3 regions of the Kluyvera sp. 142486 genome follow, and region 2 is predicted to be linked to each of the others. Evidence: predicted binding sites of a transcription regulator. Region 2 holds the regulator's gene; each other region holds the start of a gene.
What was found. The regulator CRP, encoded in region 2, controls carbon source genes, mostly activating them, when cyclic AMP is high. The targets are predictions, from matches to a motif close to ATGTGANNNNNNTCACAT.
Positions count from the first base shown of each region.

Region 1 (7,016 bases), on a different contig from region 2:
CTGCTCGCCGGTGGCGACCGACTGCGTCTCTCAGGCCATTTTCCCGCTGCTGGCTGAAATGCCAACGCTGCACCTGAATATAGAAGAGAAGGTGATGACGCCACTGTTGCAGGATTTGCAGTCCGGCGTGGTGGACGTGGTGGTGGGCCGCATCGGCGGCCGGGCGCTGGAGTTGCCGCTGAACTATGAGGTGCTCTACACCGAGCCGGTCTGCTTCGTGGCGCGAACCGACCACCCCCTCGCCCATCGCAACCGCCTGTCGTGGGAGGATCTGTCATCGTGGCGCTGGATAGTCTGGCCTAACGGCACGCCCATTCGTCAAAGCATCGACAACGCGCTGGTAGAAAACGGCGTCATGCTGCCGGAAAACACCATTGAGTCGGCCTCGATGAACGTCAGCGTTAACCTGCTGCAAAGCAGCGATATGATCTCGATTCTGTCGCTGCGGCTGGCGGAGCGATACCAGAGCCAGGGCCAGCTCGCCATTCTGGCGCTGCCGCGCGTCGAGCAAAAAGGCAGCGTCGGCGTTTTCTGGCGCAAATCGAGCATTCCAACCCTGGCGCTAAGTCGGTTTCTCTATTATTTGTCGCATCCGGTACAAATAGAGGGATAACTCAGGACAGATGCCCGATGTTCGTCTTATCTATATCAGGTATGCTCAGATTTCATGATGTGATCGGTAGCACATTTCAGGCTTTAATTGTATGATGAATGCATTCCACCAAAGGTGAATCCCATGCTCAAATCGCTGAATTTAATCTGGCAATACCTGCGTGCATTCGTGCTGATTTACGCCTGTCTGTATGCCGGTATTTTTATTTCGTCGCTGCTGCCGATTACCATTCCCGGCAGCATTATCGGCATGCTTATTATGTTTGTGCTGCTGGCGCTGCAAATCCTGCCCGCGAAGTGGGTCAACCCCGGCTGCTACATCCTTATCCGTTATATGGCGCTGCTGTTCGTGCCGATTGGCGTCGGCGTGATGCAGTACTTCTCGCTGCTGAGCGCACAGTTTGGCCCGGTGGTCGTCTCCTGCACCATCAGTACGCTGGTGGTGCTGGTGGTGGTGAGCTGGAGCTCTCATCTGGTACACGGTGAGCGTAAAGTAGTTGGTCGTGAGGGAGCGGATAAATAATGCTGCACTATATCTGGTGGTCTTTGCCGCTGACTTTAGTTGTCTTTTTCGCCGCCCGTTGGCTTGGCGCGCGCTTTAAAATGCCGCTGCTTAATCCGCTGCTGGTGTCGATGGTGGTGATTATTCCGTTCCTGCTGCTGACCGATATTCCGTACGATCACTACTTTAAAGGCAGCGAAGTGCTGAACGACCTGCTGCAGCCTGCGGTGGTCGCCCTGGCCTACCCGCTGTATGAACAGCTGCACCAGATCCGTGCGCGCTGGAAATCCATCATCACTATCTGCTTTGTCGGTAGCGCGGTGGCGATGATCACCGGAACATCGGTGGCGCTGATGATGGGTGCATCACCACAAATCGCCGCTTCTATTATGCCGAAATCGGTGACCACGCCGATTGCGATGGCAGTGAGCGGCAGCATCGGCGGTATTCCGGCGATTAGCGCCGTGTGCGTCATTTATGTTGGTATTCTCGGTGCGGTGTTTGGTCATACCCTGCTGAACCTGATGCGGATTACCACCAAAGCCTCGCGCGGGCTATCGATGGGGACCGCCTCACACGCCCTGGGCACTGCACGCTGCGCTGAGATGGATTATCAGGAAGGGGCGTTTAGTTCGCTGGCGTTGGTTATCTGCGGCATCATTACCTCGCTGATTGCGCCGTTCCTGTTCCCGATTATTCTGTCGGTAGTGGGATAAAACGAGACAAATCACACATTTTTAATTGATGTTACACACGTTGCATTAACAATGAGATGTTGATCACTAATCGGGGCGCTTACGCCCCGTACACTACGATCCCATTACATTGTTATGAGGCACAACGCCATGCATCCACGTTTTCAATCTGCTTTTTCGCAACTGGCGGCAGATCTGCAGACCGCTATCGCTCCCCTGCTAGCCGATCCGCACTTCCCTGCTCTGCTGAGCGCCGAGCAGGTCTCTTCGCTTAAAACGGCGACGGGGCTGGACGAAGACGCGCTCGCTTTTGCGCTCCTGCCGCTGGCGGCAGCCTGCGCCCGTGCTGACCTGTCTCACTTTAACGTCGGCGCTATCGCCCGCGGCGTGAGCGGCACCTGGTACTTTGGCGGCAACATGGAATTCCTCGGCGCTACTATGCAGCAGACCGTGCACGCGGAGCAGAGCGCCATCAGCCATGCCTGGCTGCGCGGCGAAAAATCCCTGCAGGCCATTACCGTTAACTACACGCCGTGCGGCCACTGCCGTCAGTTTATGAATGAACTGAACAGCGGGCTGGCGCTGCGTATCAACCTGCCGGGCCGTCAGCCGCATACGCTGCAGGACTACCTGCCGGACGCGTTCGGGCCAAAAGATCTCGATATCAAAACCCTGCTGATGGACGAGCAGGATCACGGTTATCCGCTCGAGGGCGATGCGCTGGCACAGGCCGCGATTCAGGCCGCTAACCATAGCCACACCCCGTACAGTAAAGCGCCTTCCGGCGTGGCGCTGGAACTGCGTGACGGTACTATTTTCAGCGGCAGCTATGCGGAAAACGCAGCGTTCAACCCAACGCTGCCACCGCTGCAGGGTGCCCTGAACCTGCTGAGCCTGAACGGTTACGACTACCCGGATATTCAGCGCGCTATTCTGGCCGAACGCGCCGATGCGCCGCTGATTCAGTGGGATGCCACCGCCGCCACGCTGAAAGCGCTGGGCTGCCACAATATCGATCGCGTACTGCTTGCCTAATCTGTAGGTCTGATAAGCGCAGCGCCATCAGGCAGTTCGGCGCACGATGCCGGATGGCGGCGCTGCCTTATCCGGCCTACAAATGACAACGCACCGGTTAATTTCCCCGCAATTAAACGATGGTTTCTTGCTCTTGCCCGGCGGGTAAAGTAGCCTGATGTCTCCCTCGTCCACTATTGAGTCAAGTTCATGTTAAAGCGTGTGTTATACAGCCTGTTAGTCCTCTGCGGCCTGCTGCTGTTGACCGTGCTGGGTCTTGACCGTTGGATGAGCTGGAAAACCGCCCCCTATATCTACGATGAACTGCAGGATCTCCCCTACCGCCAGGTTGGCGTGGTGCTCGGCACCGCCAAGTATTATCGCACCGGCGTGATCAACCAGTACTATCGTTACCGCATTCAGGGCGCGCTGAACGCCTACAACAGCGGCAAGGTTAACTACCTGCTGCTGAGCGGCGATAACGCGCTGCAAAGCTATAACGAACCGATGACCATGCGTCGCGATCTGATCAAAGCCGGCGTCGAGCCTGCCGACATCGTGCTCGACTACGCCGGTTTCCGCACGCTCGACTCCATCGTGCGCACCCGCAAAGTGTTCGACACCAACGATTTCATCATCATCACCCAGCGTTTCCACTGCGAGCGAGCGTTGTTTATCGCCCTGCATATGGGCATTCAGGCGCAGTGCTACGCCGTGCCGTCGCCGAAAGATATGTGGAGCGTTCGCCTGCGCGAGTTCGGCGCCCGCTTCGGCGCGCTGGCCGATCTTTACCTCTTCAAGCGCGAGCCGCGTTTCTTAGGCCCGCTGATCCCAATTCCTGCCCAGCAGGAAGTACCGGAAGGCGCACAAGGGTATCCGGCGGTGACGCCAGAGCAGCTGCTGGAGTTGCAGAAGAAGAAAGCAAACTAGGCCATTCTGAATGCCATCATTCTTGTCATTAAATTAGCTAATGGGTTCCCATTCACTAATAATTCCTATTTGCATCTTATGTATTCTTGCGATCCCCAATAAGCCACACCAATCATCAGGTTATTTGTGAATACTTTCACAGACCCCTCCCCCTCATCCGCTTAGCCTGCCAGTAGTTGTTTCACTTTATTTGCCTTAATTAAACTAATCATTAAGGGAGCAATTATGTCGCAACACGAATACCAGGATGAGCTGATTCCCGCCTTTACGCCGCTATTGGCGATCAAAGAAGCCTCCCGCTGCCTGCTGTGCCACGATGCGCCGTGCAGCCAGTCCTGCCCGGCGGAGACCGACCCAGGCAAGTTCATTCGCTCACTCTATTTTCGCAACTTTAAAGGCGCTGCCGAAACCATTCGAGAAAATAATGCGTTAGGGGCGGTGTGTGCACGCGTCTGTCCAACGGAAAAGCTGTGCCAACAGGGCTGTTCCCGCTCGGGAATCGATACGCCGATTGATATCGGCCGCCTGCAGCGTTTTGTCACCGACTTTGAGCAGCAAACGGCGATGCAGATTTACCAACCGGGCCGCAAGGATAAGGGCAAAGTGGCGATTGTTGGCGCGGGCCCTGCCGGATTACAGGCTAGCGTTACGCTCACCAATCTGGGCTATGACGTTACTCTATTCGAAAAAGCGGCCCAGCCGGGCGGCTGGCTGCGTCACGGTATTCCTGAATTCCGCCTGCCGCAAAAGGTGCTGGATGCTGAGATTGCGCGCATCAGCGAAATGGGCGTGACGATCCGCTGCGGCTGTGAAGTCGGCAAAAACCTGACCCTCGCCGAGCTAAAAGCCGACTACCGCGCCGTACTGCTGACGGTTGGTATGTCCAAAGGCGCGACGCTGCCGCTGTTTAACAACGACAGCGCGGTCGAGATTGCCGTCGACTTTCTCCAGCGCGCCCGTACCTCGGGCGGCAACATCAGCGTACCGCAAAGCGCCCTGATTATCGGCGGCGGCGACGTGGCGATGGACGTGGCCAGCACGCTGAAAATTCTCGGCTGCCCATCCGTTACCTGCGTCGCGCGCGAAGAGCTGGCCGAATTCCCGGCAAGCGATAAAGAGTTCACCACCACTCAGGCACTGGGCGTGTCGATTATTGATGGCTTTACGCCTGTCAGCGTGACGGGCAATAAAGTCACCTTCCAGCACGTCCGCCTGCCCGGCGAGTTAACGCTGACGGCGGAGCGTATTTACCTGGCGGTAGGCCAACACGCTGAGCTAAATGCCTTTGCGGGCATTCAGGTACAGCGCAACGTTGTGGAAACGCACGACTACCAGACCAGTGACCCTGCGCTATTCGCCGCGGGCGATATCGTCAAGGGAGATAAAACCGTGGTCTACGCCGTGAAGACCGGGAAAGAAGCCGCACAGGCCATTCATCACTATTTAGAGGAGGCATGAACATGTTAACCAAAGATCTGTCGGTCACCTTCTGCGGCGTCAAATTCCCTAACCCGTTCTGCCTCTCGTCCTCACCGGTGGGCAACTGCTACGACATGTGTGCCAAGGCCTATGACAGCGGCTGGGGCGGTATCGTGTTCAAAACCATCGGCTTCTTTATTGCCAATGAAGTCTCTCCACGCTTCGATCATCTGACCAAAGAAGACACCGGGTTTATCGGCTTTAAGAACATGGAGCAGATTGCCGAGCACCCGCTGGCGGAAAACCTGGCGGCGATCCGTCAATTGAAGCAGGATTATCCCGATAAGGTGCTGATCGCCTCGATCATGGGCGAAAATGAGCAACAGTGGCAGGATCTGGCGAAGCTCGTTGAGGAAGCCGGGGCCGACATGATTGAGTGCAACTTCTCCTGCCCGCAGATGACCTCTCACGCGATGGGCAGCGACGTCGGGCAAAGTCCGGAGCTGGTAGAGAAATACTGCCGGGCGGTGAAGCGCGGCTCCTCTCTGCCAATGCTGGCAAAAATGACGCCGAACATCGGCGATATGTGCGAAGTGGCGCTGGCGGCCAAACGCGGCGGCGCCGACGCTATTGCGACCATCAACACCGTGAAATCTATTACCAATATCGACCTCAACCGTAAAATCGGCATGCCGGTGGTCAACGGCAAATCCAGCGTCTCCGGGTATTCTGGTAAAGCGGTGAAGCCGATTGCACTGCGCTTCATTCAGCAACTGCGCACGCACCCCGAGCTGAAGGATTTCCCCATCAGCGGGATCGGCGGGATTGAAACCTGGGAAGACGCCGCCGAGTTTTTATTGCTGGGCGCGGCGACGCTGCAGGTCACGACCGGCATCATGCAGTACGGCTACCGTATCGTTGAAGATATGATAAGCGGCCTCTCCCACTACCTTAACGATCAGGGCTTCAATTCGCTTGATGAGATGATTGGGCTGGCCAATCACAACATCGTGCCGGCCGAAGACCTCGACCGCAGCTACATCGTCTATCCGCATATTAATCAGGAAAAATGTGTCGGCTGCGGCCGCTGCTATATCTCCTGCTACGACGGCGGGCATCAGGCGATGGAGTGGAATGAAGAGACCCGCACGCCGCACTGCGATACCGAAAAATGCGTCGGCTGTCTGCTCTGCGGACACGTCTGTCCAGTGGCCTGCATTAGCCTTGGGGAGATAGCCTTTAAACCGGGTGAAAAAGCGCACGCCGTAGCGCTTTAACACCTCTCAAAGTTGAGCAAGTAGCCCGGAAGAGGTGCGCAGCACCGACTTCGGGGTTGTTCGGTGGTAAACCCCGGCGGCGCTGCGCTTGGCCGGGCTACAACGTAAAAGCCCGGCATTTCGCCGGGCTTCTTTTTATTTCTTATTATTTCTTATTATTTCTTACGCGCGTATTTCAGGGAGTCCAGCGCCACGGCGAAGATAATAATCCCGCCCTTGATGATGTACTGCCAGTACGGGTTCACGCCGATATAGGTCAGGCCGTAGTTGATTACGGTGAAGATAATCACACCGGTCACCACGCCCAGTACGGTACCTACGCCGCCGCTGAATGACACCCCGCCGACCACGCAGGCGGCAATCGCATCCAGTTCATACATAAAGCCGAGGTTGTTGGTAGCCGAGCCGATACGCCCTGCTTCCAGCATCCCGCCGAAGGCATAGAACACGCCGGACAGCGCATAAATCACCAGCAGGTTCAGCGCCACGTTCACGCCGGAAACCTTCGCCGCTTCCGGGTTACCACCGATAGCGAAGATGTTTTTACCAAAGCGGGTCTTATTCCAC
Region 1 covers NZ_JBKHUI010000005.1:129,669-136,684, forward strand. The annotation lists gene ACLGE8_RS07885 (LysR substrate-binding domain-containing protein) at 1-613, shown strand, start outside; gene ACLGE8_RS07890 (CidA/LrgA family protein) at 737-1,135, shown strand; gene ACLGE8_RS07895 (CidB/LrgB family autolysis modulator) at 1,135-1,830, shown strand; gene cdd (cytidine deaminase) at 1,960-2,844, shown strand; gene sanA (outer membrane permeability protein SanA) at 3,034-3,753, shown strand; gene ACLGE8_RS07910 (NAD(P)-dependent oxidoreductase) at 3,979-5,211, shown strand; gene preA (NAD-dependent dihydropyrimidine dehydrogenase subunit PreA) at 5,214-6,449, shown strand; gene mglC (galactose/methyl galactoside ABC transporter permease MglC) at 6,605-7,016, opposite strand, start outside.
Region 1: the regulator CRP is predicted to act here: its motif matches at 1,882-1,899, upstream of cdd (cytidine deaminase).

Region 2 (7,016 bases):
GACCGCAGCCACCATCGCCCGACGCTCTTCAAGATCTTTCGCGCGATAGAGGTAGGCGATACCTTCTTCTGTCAGCACGTGCGTCACGTCGTCGCCATAGATCATTACCGGTGCCAGCGGCATGCCGGAGGCTTTCGCAACGTCAACCGCGTCCAGTTTTTCAACGAAGGTTGGTTTCACACCCGCCTGGAAGGTTTCGACCATCTGCACCACCAGTTTTTTACCGCGCTGCATTGGGTCTGGTTCGGTGATCATGTTCAGCCAGGCAGGCGTTGCATGACGACGACCGTGTGGGTCATGGCCCATGTTTGGCGCGCCGCCGAAGCCGGAAAGACGGCCGCGGGTCACGGTAGAGGAGTTGGCGTAGCCATCAACCTGCAGGGTAGAGCCGATAAACATATCCACCGCGTACTGACCTGCCAGCTGGCAGAAGGCGCGGTTAGAACGCATCGAGCCGTCGGAACCGGTAAAGAAGATGTCTGGACGAGCGCGGATGTACTCTTCCATCCCCAGCTCACCGCCGAAGCAGTGCACGCTTTCTACCCAGCCGCTCTCAATCGCTGGGATTAGCGTTGGATGCGGGTTCAGCGTCCAGTGTTTACAGATTTTGCCTTTCAGGCCGAGCTGTTCGCCGTAGGTTGGCAGCAGCAGTTCAATCGCCGCGGTGTTAAAGCCGATACCGTGGTTCAGCGACTGAACCTGATGTTCCGCGTAGATGCCTTTAATCGCCATCATCGCCATCAGGATGTGTTCCTGTTTGATGAGGCGCGGGTCGCGGGTAAACAGCGGTTCGATAAAGAACGGCTTGTCGGCTACGACAACGAAGTCAACCCAGGAGCCAGGGATATCGACGCGCGGCAGGTCACACTCATCGTCCACCAGCTCGTTCACCTGTGCGATGACGATGCCGTCGTGGAACGCGGCGGCTTCAACCAGCGCTGGAGTATCTTCGGTGCTCGCTCCGGTATAGAGGTTACCTTTGCGGTCAGCTTTAAAACCGGCAATCAGCGCCACGTTCGGCGACAGGTCAACGTAGAGACGGGAATAGAGTTCGATGTAGGTATGGATGGCGCCGATTTCCAGCAGGCCATCTTCCAGCAGCTGCGAAATACGCAGGCTCTGGGTACCGGAGAAGGAGAAGTCCAGCTTGCGGGCGATCCCTTTTTCGAAGATGTCCAGATGCTCGCTGCGGCCGACGCTCGGCATAATCATGTGCAGGTCGTGCACAATCTGCGGGTTAACCTCGGCCAGCATGCGAGATAAGAAGTCTGCCTGCTTTTGGTTATTCCCTTCTAATACCACGCGGTCACCCGGCGCGATCAGTTTTTCCAGCATTGCGGTCAGGTCTGCGGTCGGCAGAACCTTACCCTGCACCGGTACGGAAGCCAGACGTCGCTGTTTTTCGGTGCGACGTGTGTTCCAGACGCGTGCTGGTGTTTGCCCAGATAACATTATTAACCTCCTGATTCAGCTAATCATTTTGATTGCTTAACACTGAAAAGATTGTGCACCCTGGCGAGAAAGTCATCAATTAAGCGTAGGAGAGAATCATTAGCCTGAGAGTAATAATTGAAGTAACAAATTGTGATTAGGATCAGATCCTGACGGGATAAAAACGACTATCGATGCCTCATTTTCATAAACACGATGGCAAAGTGACGGTATAGTAGGCGCAGATTCCAGGTAAACATCGCCGAGTTATGACTGAAACAACCCACCACGATCTCAGTATCGACACCCCAGGCAGCGCGGACTTCGTCCCCATGCGCGGTATCAGCAATCGTCATCTTCAGACCATGCTGCCACGCCTGCTTCGTCGCAAACTGCAATTCACCCCGCACTGGCAACGCCTTGAGCTGCCGGACGGCGACTTCGTCGATTTAGCGTGGAGTGAAGACCCGGCGGGTGCGCTGCATAAGCCTCGTCTGGTGGTGTTTCATGGCCTGGAGGGCAGCCTGCATAGCCCATACGCGCATGGCCTGATTAACGCGGCGAAAGCGCAAGGCTGGCTGGGCGTGGTGATGCATTTTCGCGGTTGCAGCGGCGAGCCGAACCGCCTGAACCGTATTTATCACTCAGGTGAAACGGAAGACGGCACCTGGTTCCTGAACTGGCTACAGCGTGAATACGGTAAAGCGCCGACGGCAGCGGTCGGCTACTCGCTTGGCGGCAATATGCTGGCCTGCCTGCTGGCAAAAGAAGGTGATGACGTGCCGATCGATGCGGCAGTGATTGTCTCCGCGCCGTTTATGCTGGAAGCCTGCAGCTACCATATGGATAAAGGCTTCTCACGGGTCTATCAGCGCTATCTGCTGAACCTGTTGAAAGGTAACGCCGCGCGTAAGCTCAAAGCCTACCCTGGCTCGCTGCCGGTGGATCTGCGTCAGTTGAAAAGTATGCGTCGCATCCGTGAATTCGACGATTCGATCACCTCGAAGATCCACGGCTTCGCTGACGCTATTGATTACTACCGTCAATGCAGCGCAATGCCTATCTTAAGCAAAATTACCAAGCCGACGCTGATCATCCATTCCAAAGACGATCCGTTTATGGACCATCACTCTATTCCTGCCCAGGAAGAGCTGCCGGATAACGTCGTTTATCAACTCACCGAATACGGCGGCCACGTCGGGTTTATTGGCGGCACCCTGCGCCACCCGGAAATGTGGCTGGAAAAGCGCATCCCCGCCTGGCTGATGCCGTGGCTAGGAGCGAAAGCATGATGATTCCCTGGCAGGATATCGACCCGGAGACCCTGGATAATCTGATTGAAAGCTTTGTCTTGCGCGAAGGCACTGATTATGGTGAATATGAACGTTCACTTGCGCAAAAGGTCGCCGACGTCAAACACCAGCTACAAACAGGCGAAGCGGTGCTGGTCTGGTCTGAGCTTCACGAGACCGTCAACATCATGCCCCGTAACCAATTTCGCGGTTAACTATACTCTAACGACAGGAAGCGTTTTACCCCGCTTCCGTTGTCGTCTGTTCAGGGAGTTATTCGCATGTCAGCCAAACATCCGGTCATTGCCGTTACCGGCTCCAGCGGAGCGGGAACCACCACCACCAGCCTCGCGTTTCGTAAAATCTTTGCTCAACTCAACCTGCGCGCGGCAGAAGTCGAAGGCGACAGCTTTCACCGCTATACCCGCCCTGAAATGGATATGGCGATTCGCAAGGCCCGTGACCTTGGCCGCCATATCAGCTACTTCGGCCCGGATGCCAACGACTTTGGCCTGCTGGAACAGACCTTTCGCGACTACGGCCTGAACGGGCAAGGGAAATCGCGTAAATACCTGCATACCTACGACGAAGCCGTACCGTGGAACCAGGTGCCCGGCACATTTACGCCGTGGCAGCCGCTGCCAGAACCGACCGATGTGCTGTTTTATGAAGGGTTGCACGGCGGCGTCGTCACCCCGCAGCACGACGTGGCTCGCCATGTTGACCTGCTGGTTGGCGTAGTACCGATTGTTAACCTGGAGTGGATCCAGAAGATGATCCGCGACACCAGCGAGCGTGGCCACTCCCGCGAGGCGGTGATGGATTCGGTGGTGAGGTCGATGGAAGACTATATCAACTTCATTACCCCGCAGTTCTCCCGCACCCATATCAACTTCCAGCGCGTGCCGACGGTCGACACCTCTAACCCGTTTGCGGCGAAAAGCATTCCGTCACTGGACGAGAGTTTTGTGGTGATTCACTTCCGTAATCTCGACCACATCGACTACCCGTGGCTACTGGCCATGTTGCAGGGGTCATTTATCTCGCATATGAATACGCTGGTCGTTCCCGGCGGGAAGATGGGGCTGGCGATGGAATTAATCATGATGCCGCTGGTGCAGCGGCTGATGGAAGGCAGAAACTAGCATCAAGACCAAGCCAGGTAGCCCGGACGAGGTGCGCTAGCACCGACTCCGGGAATAGCCCCGGCGTCACTACGTTCGGCCGGGCTACGTCTGGCATGTAATCAGCCTTCGATCACTTCGTAAGAGTGGGTGATGTTCACCGCTTTTTCGAGCATCAGCGCCACCGAGCAGTATTTCTCAGCAGAGAGATCGACCGCACGCGATACCGCAGCATCCTTCAACTCTTTACCGGTGACAATAAAGTGCAGGTTGATGTGCGTAAACAGACGCGGAGCTTCTTCACGACGCTCGGAGGTGAGCTTCACTTCGCAGTCGGTCACGTTATTGCGACCTTTTTGCAGGATGGAGACAACGTCAATCGCGCTGCAACCACCGGCGGCCATCAGCACCACTTCCATTGGGCTTGGCGCTTTATCGCCAGAGTTGCCGTCCATCAAAATTTGGTGGCCTGAAGCTGACTCACCGAGGAAGGTTAACCCCTCAACCCATTTCACACGCGCTTGCATAATATTTAACTCCCAGGTTGCAATTTTCTTCTCAGATTACGCGCACATAACAATTCTCGCAATGGAAGGCGATCGGCGTCATGCTGAAGCGAGACACCAGGAGACACACGGCAAAAGCTATGCTAAAACAGTCGGGATGCTACGGTAATACATAAACGTACTGCATGTATGCAGAGGACATCACATTACAGGCTGCGACCTGATTCGACAGCCGACTTCCCAGGTAACGGGAAGGATACTATTGCAACCAGTGGCTGCAATGTTTTTGCCGCTGGGAAGAGCTTATAACAGAGGATAACCGCGCATGGTGCTTGGCAAACCGCAAACAGACCCTACTCTCGAATGGTTCTTGTCTCATTGCCATATTCATAAGTACCCATCGAAGAGCACGCTGATTCACCAGGGTGAAAAAGCAGAGACGCTGTATTACATCGTAAAAGGCTCCGTGGCCGTACTCATCAAGGATGAAGAAGGCAAAGAGATGATCCTCTCTTACCTTAACCAGGGCGATTTTATCGGCGAGCTGGGCCTGTTCGAAGAAGGCCAGGAACGCAGCGCATGGGTACGAGCAAAAACCGCTTGTGAAGTTGCTGAAATCTCTTATAAAAAATTCCGTCAGCTGATCCAGGTTAACCCGGACATTCTGATGCGTCTCTCTTCTCAGATGGCGCGTCGTCTGCAGGTCACTTCCGAAAAAGTCGGTAACCTGGCCTTCCTGGACGTTACCGGTCGTATCGCACAGACCCTGCTGAACCTGGCAAAACAGCCTGATGCCATGACCCACCCAGACGGTATGCAGATCAAAATCACCCGTCAGGAAATCGGTCAGATCGTTGGCTGCTCCCGCGAAACCGTGGGCCGTATTCTGAAAATGCTGGAAGATCAGAACCTGATCTCCGCTCACGGCAAAACCATTGTCGTTTACGGTACCCGCTAATCCGGCCCAAAATGGCGTATTGTGAAAGCAATACGCCATTTTTGTTTTCCCCCTATGTGGCGCAGGCTGATTTACCACCCGGAAGTCAACTATGCACTGCGGCAAACGCTGGTGTTATGCCTGCCGGTTGCCATCGGGCTGCTTCTCGGCCACCTCCAGCAAGGTTTGCTGTTCTCCTTAGTGCCCGCCTGCTGCAATATCGCTGGCCTCGACACGCCGCATAAACGCTTCTTTAAGCGCCTGATTATCGGCGGCTGCCTGTTTGCCGGCTGTAGCCTTGCCGTGCAACTGCTGCTGGCGGACGATATTCCCTTACCGTTGATTCTCACCGGGCTGGCGCTGCTACTTGGCGTCACGGCAGAAATCAGCGCGCTACACGGGCGGCTACTGCCCGCCTCGCTAATTGCCTCCATCTTTACGCTAAGCCTGGCGGGTAATATGCCCATCTGGGAGCCGTTGCTGCTCTACGCGCTAGGCACGCTGTGGTACGGGCTGTTTAACTGGTGGTGGTTCTGGATGTGGCGCGAACAGCCGCTGCGGGAATCGCTGAGCCTGCTCTATCGCCAGCTCGCCGAATACTGTGAAGCGAAATATAGCCTGCTGACGCAGCACACCGACCCGAGCACCGCGCTACCGCCGTTGCTGACTCGCCAGCAAAAAGTGGTGGATCTGATCTCCCAGTGCTACCAGCAGTTGCACATGCTTGCGGCGAATCAGCATAACGATTACAAGCGCCTGCTGCGCGCCTTCCAGGTGGGGCTCGATTTACAGGAGCACATCTCCGTCAGCCTGCACCAACCGGAAGAGGTGCAAAAGCTGGTTGAACGCAGCCACGCCGAAGCGGTGATCCGCTGGAATGCGCAGACCGTCGCCGCGCGTCTGCGCGTGCTGGCGGATGACATCCTTTATCACCGCTACCCGACTCGCTTCAACATGGATAAGCAGATTGGCGCGCTGGAAAAAATTGCCGACCAGCACCCGGACAACCCGGTCGGCCAGTTCTGCGCCTGGCACTTTAGCCGCATCGCCCGCGTGCTGCGCTCCCAGCGCCCACTCTACCCGCGCAACCTGATGGCCGATAAAGAGCGCCGCCTGCCTCTGCTCCCGGCGCTTAAAAACTACCTGTCGCTGAAATCCCCGGCGCTGCGTAATGCCGCCCGGCTCAGCGTGATGCTCAGCATCGCCAGCCTGATGGGTGCCGCGCTGCATCTGCCAAAGCCTTACTGGATCCTGATGACGGTGCTACTGGTCACGCAAAACGGCTATGGCGCGACCCGCGTACGTATTTTCCACCGCGCGGCAGGTACGCTGGCGGGGTTAGTAATTGCCGCCGTGGTTCTGCACTTCCACACCTCAGAAGGGCTGGCGTTAACGGGCATGCTGATCGTCACGCTGGGGAGCTACCTGATTATCCGTCGTCACTACGGCTGGGCCACCGTTGGCTTTACCATCACCGCGGTATATACCCTGCAAATTCTGACGCTGAACGGCGAGCAGTTTATCGTCGCGCGCTTTATCGATACCATCATCGGCTGCCTGATTGCCTTTGGCGGCATGATCTGGCTGTGGCCGCAGTGGCAGAGCGGCCAGCTGCGGCAAAATGCCCAGGCGGCGCTGGAGGCCGACCAGGAAGCTATTCGTCTTATCCTGAGCCCCGACCCGCAGGCACCAAAGCTTGCCTACCAGCGGATGCGCGTCAACCAGG
Region 2 covers NZ_JBKHUI010000003.1:46,569-53,584, forward strand. The annotation lists gene mdcA (malonate decarboxylase subunit alpha) at 1-1,452, opposite strand, end outside; gene ACLGE8_RS04405 (hydrolase) at 1,701-2,723, shown strand; gene ACLGE8_RS04410 (YheU family protein) at 2,720-2,938, shown strand; gene ACLGE8_RS04415 (phosphoribulokinase) at 3,005-3,868, shown strand; gene ACLGE8_RS04420 (OsmC family protein) at 3,970-4,374, opposite strand; gene crp (cAMP-activated global transcriptional regulator CRP) at 4,679-5,311, shown strand; gene ACLGE8_RS04430 (YccS/YhfK family putative transporter) at 5,366-7,016, shown strand, end outside.

Region 3 (7,016 bases), on a different contig from region 2:
GGCAGATCAGACGGTTACCGAAGGGTATCAGCCCATCAGCAGCTCCACCGCCACCCTCACCTCCATGCCGCTGCTCGATATTCCGCAGGTGGTCAACACGGTGAGTGACAAAGTGCTGGAGGACCAGCACGCCACTTCGCTTGACGAGGCGCTGTATAACGTCGCCAACGTGGTGCAAACCAACACCCTGGGCGGCACCCAGGACGCCTTTACCCGTCGTGGCTTTGGCGCTAACCGCGACGGTTCGATCATGACCAACGGCCTGCGCACCGTGCTGCCGCGCAGCTTTAACGCCGCGACCTCTCGCGTGGAAGTGTTGAAAGGCCCGGCCTCTACTTTGTACGGGATTCTGGACCCGGGAGGCCTGATTAACGTCGTCACCAAGCGCCCGGAACGCACCTTCTCCGGCGATATTTCCGCCACCTCCAGCAGCTTTGGCGGCGGCACCGGGCAAATCGACGTGACCGGTCCCATTGAAGGCACCCGTCTGGCGTATCGCCTGATTGGTGAATACCAGAACGAAGATTACTGGCGCAACTTCGGCAAAGAGCGCAGCAGCTTTATTGCCCCTTCCCTGACATGGTTTGGCAACGATGCTACGGTAAACCTCTCCTGGTCACACCGTAACTACAATACCCCGTTCGACCGTGGCACCATTTTCGACCTTGATACCGGGCATGCGGTGAACGTTTCGAGCAAAGAGCGTTTTGACGAACCATTCAATATTACCGACGGTAATTCCGATCTGGCGCAGCTTAATGCGGAATACCGCCTGAACAGCCAGTGGACCGCGCGCTTCGACTACAGCTTTAGCCAGGACATGTACAGCGATAACCAGGCGCGCGTGATGGCTTATGATGCGAAGACCGGCAACCTGACCCGACGCGTCGACGCAACCCAGGGCTCTACCCAGCGTATGCACTCCACGCGCGCAGATTTACAGGGCAACGTCGTCATTGGTGGCTTCTATAACGAAATGCTCACCGGTATTGCCTACGAGAATTATGACCTGCTGCGTACCGATATGATTCGCTGCAAAAACGTCAAAAATGGCTTTAACATTTATGACCCGGTTTACGGTTCGCTGAGTAAATGCACCAGCGTTTCTGCGGCCGACAGCGACCAGCGCATTCAGCAGGAAACCTATGCCACCTACGTGCAGGACGCGCTGTACCTGACCGATAAATGGATTGCCGTCGCCGGGGCACGCTACCAGTATTACACCCAGTATGCGGGTAAAGGCCGCCCGTTTAATGCCAACACCGATAGTCAGGATGAGAAGCTGACGCCGAAGTTCGGGATGGTTTATAAGCTGACGCCAAACGTCTCGCTGTTCGGTAACGTGGCGCAGTCGTTTATGCCGCAGTCCTCCATTGCTAGCTACATCGGCGACCTGCCGCCGGAAGAGTCAACGGCGTATGAAATGGGCGCCAAGTTTGATCTGTTCAACGGCGTAACGTCGAATATCACCTTCTTCGATATTCATAAACGCAACGTGCTGTATACCGAGACCATCGGTGACGAAACCTACGCTAAAACGGCGGGGAAAGTGCGTTCACGCGGGATTGAAGTGGATGTGGCGGGCTCGCTGACTGACAACCTGAACGTGATTGCCAGCTACGGTTATACCGATGCGAAGGTGCTTGATGACCCTGATTATGCTGGTAAACCGCTGCCAAACGTCCCTCGCCATACCGGCTCACTGTTCCTGACCTATGACATTAATAACGTCTATGACAGCAACACACTGACCCTAGGCGGCGGCGGCCACGCCCTGAGTCGTCGTTCAGGCACCAACGGCGCGGATTACTACCTGCCGGGCTACGCAGTGGCCGATGTCTTTGCGGCCTATAAGATGAAGCTGCAGTATCCAGTCACGCTGCAACTGAACGTCAAAAACCTGTTCGATAAGACCTACTACACCTCGTCTATCGCCAGCAACAACCTGGGCAACCAAATTGGCGACCCGCGCGAAGTGCAGTTCACGGTAAAAATGTCCTTCTAACCGCCAGCGGCCCCACTTGCGGGGCCGCCTTTACATACTCTTTCAAACCCTTAGTACTTCCCTACAGTTCCCTTCCGCATAATAGTCGCTTTAACTTTTAAGCAACATATTGTGACTTTGAGGGATTAGAGTAATGAAACAAACTCTGCAACTTTCACGCTGGCTACTGGGATTACTTCTCGTCGCCAGCGTTGCGCTGCCCGTAAGCGCCAACAGCTGGCCGCTACCGCCGCCCGGCAGCCGTCTGGTCGGCGAAAACCGTTTCCACGTCGTCGAGAATAACGGCGGTTCGCTGGAGTCTATCGCCAAAAAATACAACGTCGGTTTCCTCGCACTGCTTCAGGCTAACCCAGGGGTTGACCCTTACGTGCCCCGCGCCGGTAGCGTACTGACCATTCCGCTGCAAACGCTGCTGCCGGACGTACCGCGCGAAGGCATCGTGCTGAATCTGGCCGAACTGCGTCTCTACTATTACCCGCCGGGTAAAAATACGGTCACCGTCTACCCTATCGGTATCGGTCAGTTAGGCGGCACCACGGTGACGCCAACCATGGTCACCACCGTCTCCGATAAACGCGCCAACCCAACCTGGACGCCAACGGCCAATATCCGCGCCCGCTACAAAGCCCAGGGGATCGATCTACCTGCGGTGATGCCAGCCGGGCCAGATAACCCTATGGGCCACCACGCCATTCGCCTCGCGGCGTACGGCGGCGTGTATCTGCTGCACGGCACCAACGCCGATTTTGGTATCGGTATGCGCGTTAGTTCCGGCTGTATTCGTCTGCGCGACGGCGATATCAAAGCGCTGTTTGACCAGGTGACGCCGGGCACCAAAGTGACCATCATCAACACGCCAATCAAAGCGTCGGTCGAGCCAAACGGCGTACGCCTGGTGGAGGTTCACCAGCCGCTGTCCGAACATATTGATGACGATCCGCAGACGTTGCCTATCGTGTTAAACGCCAGCATGCAGGCGTTCAGCCAGAATGCAAATACCGACGCGGCGCTGATGAACAAAGTGATGGACGTACGCTCCGGGATGCCGGTTGATGTCACCCGTCACCACGACATCGCACAGCAAAATATGTAGCAGAACCATTAAAGAAAAAGGCCCTGAGCGGGATGCGCTCAGGGCCTTTTTTATGGCAGTGACATCAGCATTATGAGGGTTTTAACGCTTATTTATAGATAACTGCGGTGCCGTGCAGGTTGTTTGGACCGCTTACAGAAGTGATACGGAACGATTTCGCGCCCATGTCATCTGCTTTCTGAGCCAGTTCTTGTTCCAGAGACGCCAGGTTAGGGCCTGCGGAAGCGGAGATGCTGCCGACTTTATGCTGGTCTGCCGGAGTAGACTGCACTTCAACGGCAGCAAAGCTTGCGAATGATAGGGAGCTCAGTACGGCTGCGATGGCCAGAGTTTTTACGGTTTTCATGATTTTTACCTTTGCAGATGATTTTTGTAGGTTAGATGTTATTAACTTAACGATCGATAAGATAATCATAATGAGATCCAGGTCACACGTCAACGTATTTTTATAACGATCGTTTATTTAATGAAGATTCATATATTTTTCATATAAATATGTTCTTTTTATTTTTTCTCACGAAGCGCTAGCCCCTGTTGGGGATTATTTTTATAATGAGCGTTCACTAAACACCGACTAAGGTAGGCGGCACGATGACAACTGACACGCAAAGTTGCGCGAAAAAAGGCCGCGGTCGACCTAAAGTATTCGACCGGGAAGCGGCGCTTGATAAAGCGATGACGCTATTCTGGCAATATGGCTACGAAGCAACATCCCTCTCCGACCTCGTCGAAGCTACGGGTGCAAAAGCGCCGACGCTGTATGCCGAGTTTGTGAATAAAGAGGGGCTGTTCCGTGCCGTTCTCGATCACTACATCACGCACTTTGCCTCCAAAAATGAAGCCTGCTTGTTCTGCGATGAGCAGCCGGTAGTAGAAGCGCTACGCAACTACTTCACCGCGGTAGCCACCTGCTTTACCAGTAAGGATACGCCGGCGGGCTGTTTTATGATCAACACCTCGGCGGCGCTGGCGGCGTCATCGAAAGAGATTGCGAAGACCATTAAGTCTCGCCATGCGGTACAGGAGCAGACGCTGAATCAGTTCCTTTCGCTGCGTCAATCACGAGGGGAAATCCCGGCGGAGAAAAATGTCACCGAGCTGGCGTTGTTCTTGAGCTGTATTCTGCAGGGCATGTCCATCAGCGCCCGCGAAGGGGCCAGCTTTGATACCCTGATGCAGATAACCAACACCACGCTGCAACTCTGGCCGCAGATGATCGCCCCGTCATAAAAAAAACGCCCCGCCATCTGAGTGATGGCGGGGCGAACAACTGACTACCTGCTATTTTAGGCTTTATTCAGTACCAGCTGGCCGTTGCTGTCCAGCGGGATCTGGCTACCAGGCTGTTTATCCATACGGATTTTTCCCTGCTGATCGCCAATTTTGTAGGTCACATCATAGCCGAGCGTCTTTTCGGATTTGTCATACACCGTTTTACAGCGCTGCTCGTTGGTGGTGTAGGTGTCATTATTCTGCATCGCACCCTGCACCTGGTTACCGGCATAACCGCCGCCTAATGCACCGACCACGGTAGCAACGCTTTTGCCGTGCCCGCCACCAAACTGATGACCAATTACGCCGCCTGCCACCGCACCCAGCACAGAACCAGCGATACGGTTTTCATCCTGTACCGGACGACGATGCGTCACTGCGACGTTGCGGCACTCCTGACGCGGATTTTTGACGGTTTCCTTGATAGGCGTAGCGGAAATGACCTGCGCATACTGCGGGCCACGGTCGAAAACATTCATACTCGCTACAGCGGCAACCCCAAGCGCGGCGGCAACGCCAATACCTATACCCGCCAACATTGATTTATTCACGGGAGATCCTCCTTTGTTGCTATTGCTAACAATTGTGCAACCGATCGTTAGCAGTGCCTATCAGACAAAAACTCAAAAGCAGGATTTTATGTGGGGATATGGGTGTTTCGGAGGATTCTGAGGATGAAAGTGCAGCTAACTCTTGTAGGCCTGATAAGCGCAGCACCATCAGGCGAGATGCGAGCACCTGCCGGATGGCGACGTAAACGACTTATCCGGCCTACAGGTGTCATAACGTGCAGGCCGGGAACAGCGTAATGATTAATGCAGCTTCAGACGTGGACGAATCACGCGGTTAATGCTGCCCACCAGCATCATCAGGCCGGTTTTCACATAGCCGTGCAGCGCAATCTGGTGCATACGGTACAGAGAGATGTAAACCATACGCGCGATGCGCCCTTCAATCATCATCGAACCGCGCATCAGGTTGCCCATCAGGCTGCCGACGGTAGAGTAATTGGAGAGCGATACCAGAGAGCCGTGGTCTTTGTAGCTATAAGCTTTCAGATCTTTGCCCTTCATCTGCGCCAGAATGTTATTCAGTGCGCAGGTCGCCATCTGGTGCGCAGCCTGAGCGCGCGGTGGCACAAAGCCGCCTTCCGGACGCGCGCAGGACGCACAGTCGCCAATCGCGTAGATATCCGGGTCGCGGGTAGTTTGCAGCGTTGGCTCCACCACCAGCTGGTTAATGCGGTTGGTTTCCAGGCCGCCGATCTCTTTCATAAAGTCCGGCGCTTTAATACCTGCCGCCCAGACCATCAGGTCAGCCTGAATGTACTCGCCGTCTTTGGTGTGCAGGCCGCCTGCATCCGCGCTGGTGACCATCGTTTGGGTCAACACGCGCACGCCCATTTTGGTCAGCTCGCTGTGCGCGGCACCCGAGATACGCGGTGGCAGCGCAGGCAGAATACGTTCACCGGCTTCCACCAGCGTCACGTTCAGCGCTTCGTTGCTTAAACCTTTATAGCCGTAGCTGTGCAGCTGTTTCACCGCATTGTGCAGTTCAGCCGACAGTTCAACGCCGGTCGCCCCGCCGCCAACAATCGCAATGTTCACCTTGCCGTTTGCGCCAAGGTTCGCAGAGTACTTCAGGAACAGGTTGAGCATTTCCTGGTGGAAACGACGCGCCTGATGCGGGTTGTCGAGGAATATGCAGTGATCTTTCACGCCCGGGGTGTTGAAGTCGTTGGAGGTACTGCCCAGCGCCATCACCAGCGTGTCGTATGCCACCTTACGCTCAGGTACCAGCAGTTCACCCTTCTCATCGCGCAATTCAGCGATGGTAATGGTTTTTGCTTCGCGGTTGATGTCCATCACCGAACCCAGCTGGAACTGGAAGTGGTGGTTACGCGCATGCGCCAGATAGCTCAGCGCATCCACGCCTTCATCAAGAGAGCCGGTTGCCACTTCATGCAGCAGCGGTTTCCACAGGTGGCTGTGGTTACGATCCACCAGCGTGATTTTCGCTTTTTTGCTGCGGCCAAGCTTTCTACCCAATTGAGTAGCCAGTTCCAGGCCGCCAGCACCACCACCCACAATTACGATTTTTTTCATTGGCGTAGTCATGTGACCCCCTTAAAATTTATTAACCAATTGTTAATTAAAAGTTATGAATATAGCCTTTAATTAACAACAAGTTACTTGTGTGAAACCATTCAGCTGCAATGAGAATAACATGAATGGTGCATTGGTCATACCAAAATTGATGTGCATCAAGTTTTATCGCGCAGAAGTTGAGCGGACGGTATTTCCATAGCGGAAAAAAGGGCGGGTTAGGTTAAAAATTAACAAAAAAAAGCCCCGACAACGCTGCGTTGCCGGGGCCATTAGCGGGCCGCTTAACCTAAGGTTTTAAAGGCTTTGATCCGCTGCAGATGCGGGGAGATGTTCTTGAACTTATGACCCTGCTCTTCATCCCAGATGATCTCATAGTAATGATGCAGCAAGTCAGCTGAACGCTGGCTATCCAGGGCGTCGTCATGACGCGAGAGAATGGCCAGGCAGCGGTCGCGGTTCTTTTCACGGAAGTTATTCACGCACTTGGTCGCGATATCCATGTACTCTTCCGGGCGGTCAATTTTGCCGTCCATGTTCT
Region 3 covers NZ_JBKHUI010000001.1:346,409-353,424, forward strand. The annotation lists gene ACLGE8_RS01735 (TonB-dependent siderophore receptor) at 1-2,005, shown strand, start outside; gene ACLGE8_RS01740 (L,D-transpeptidase family protein) at 2,139-3,098, shown strand; gene bhsA (multiple stress resistance protein BhsA) at 3,187-3,444, opposite strand; gene ACLGE8_RS01750 (TetR/AcrR family transcriptional regulator) at 3,690-4,328, shown strand; gene ACLGE8_RS01755 (glycine zipper 2TM domain-containing protein) at 4,385-4,921, opposite strand; gene ACLGE8_RS01760 (NAD(P)/FAD-dependent oxidoreductase) at 5,183-6,487, opposite strand; gene ycfP (alpha/beta hydrolase YcfP) at 6,760-7,016, opposite strand, start outside.
Region 3: the regulator CRP is predicted to act here: its motif matches at 3,515-3,532, upstream of bhsA (multiple stress resistance protein BhsA).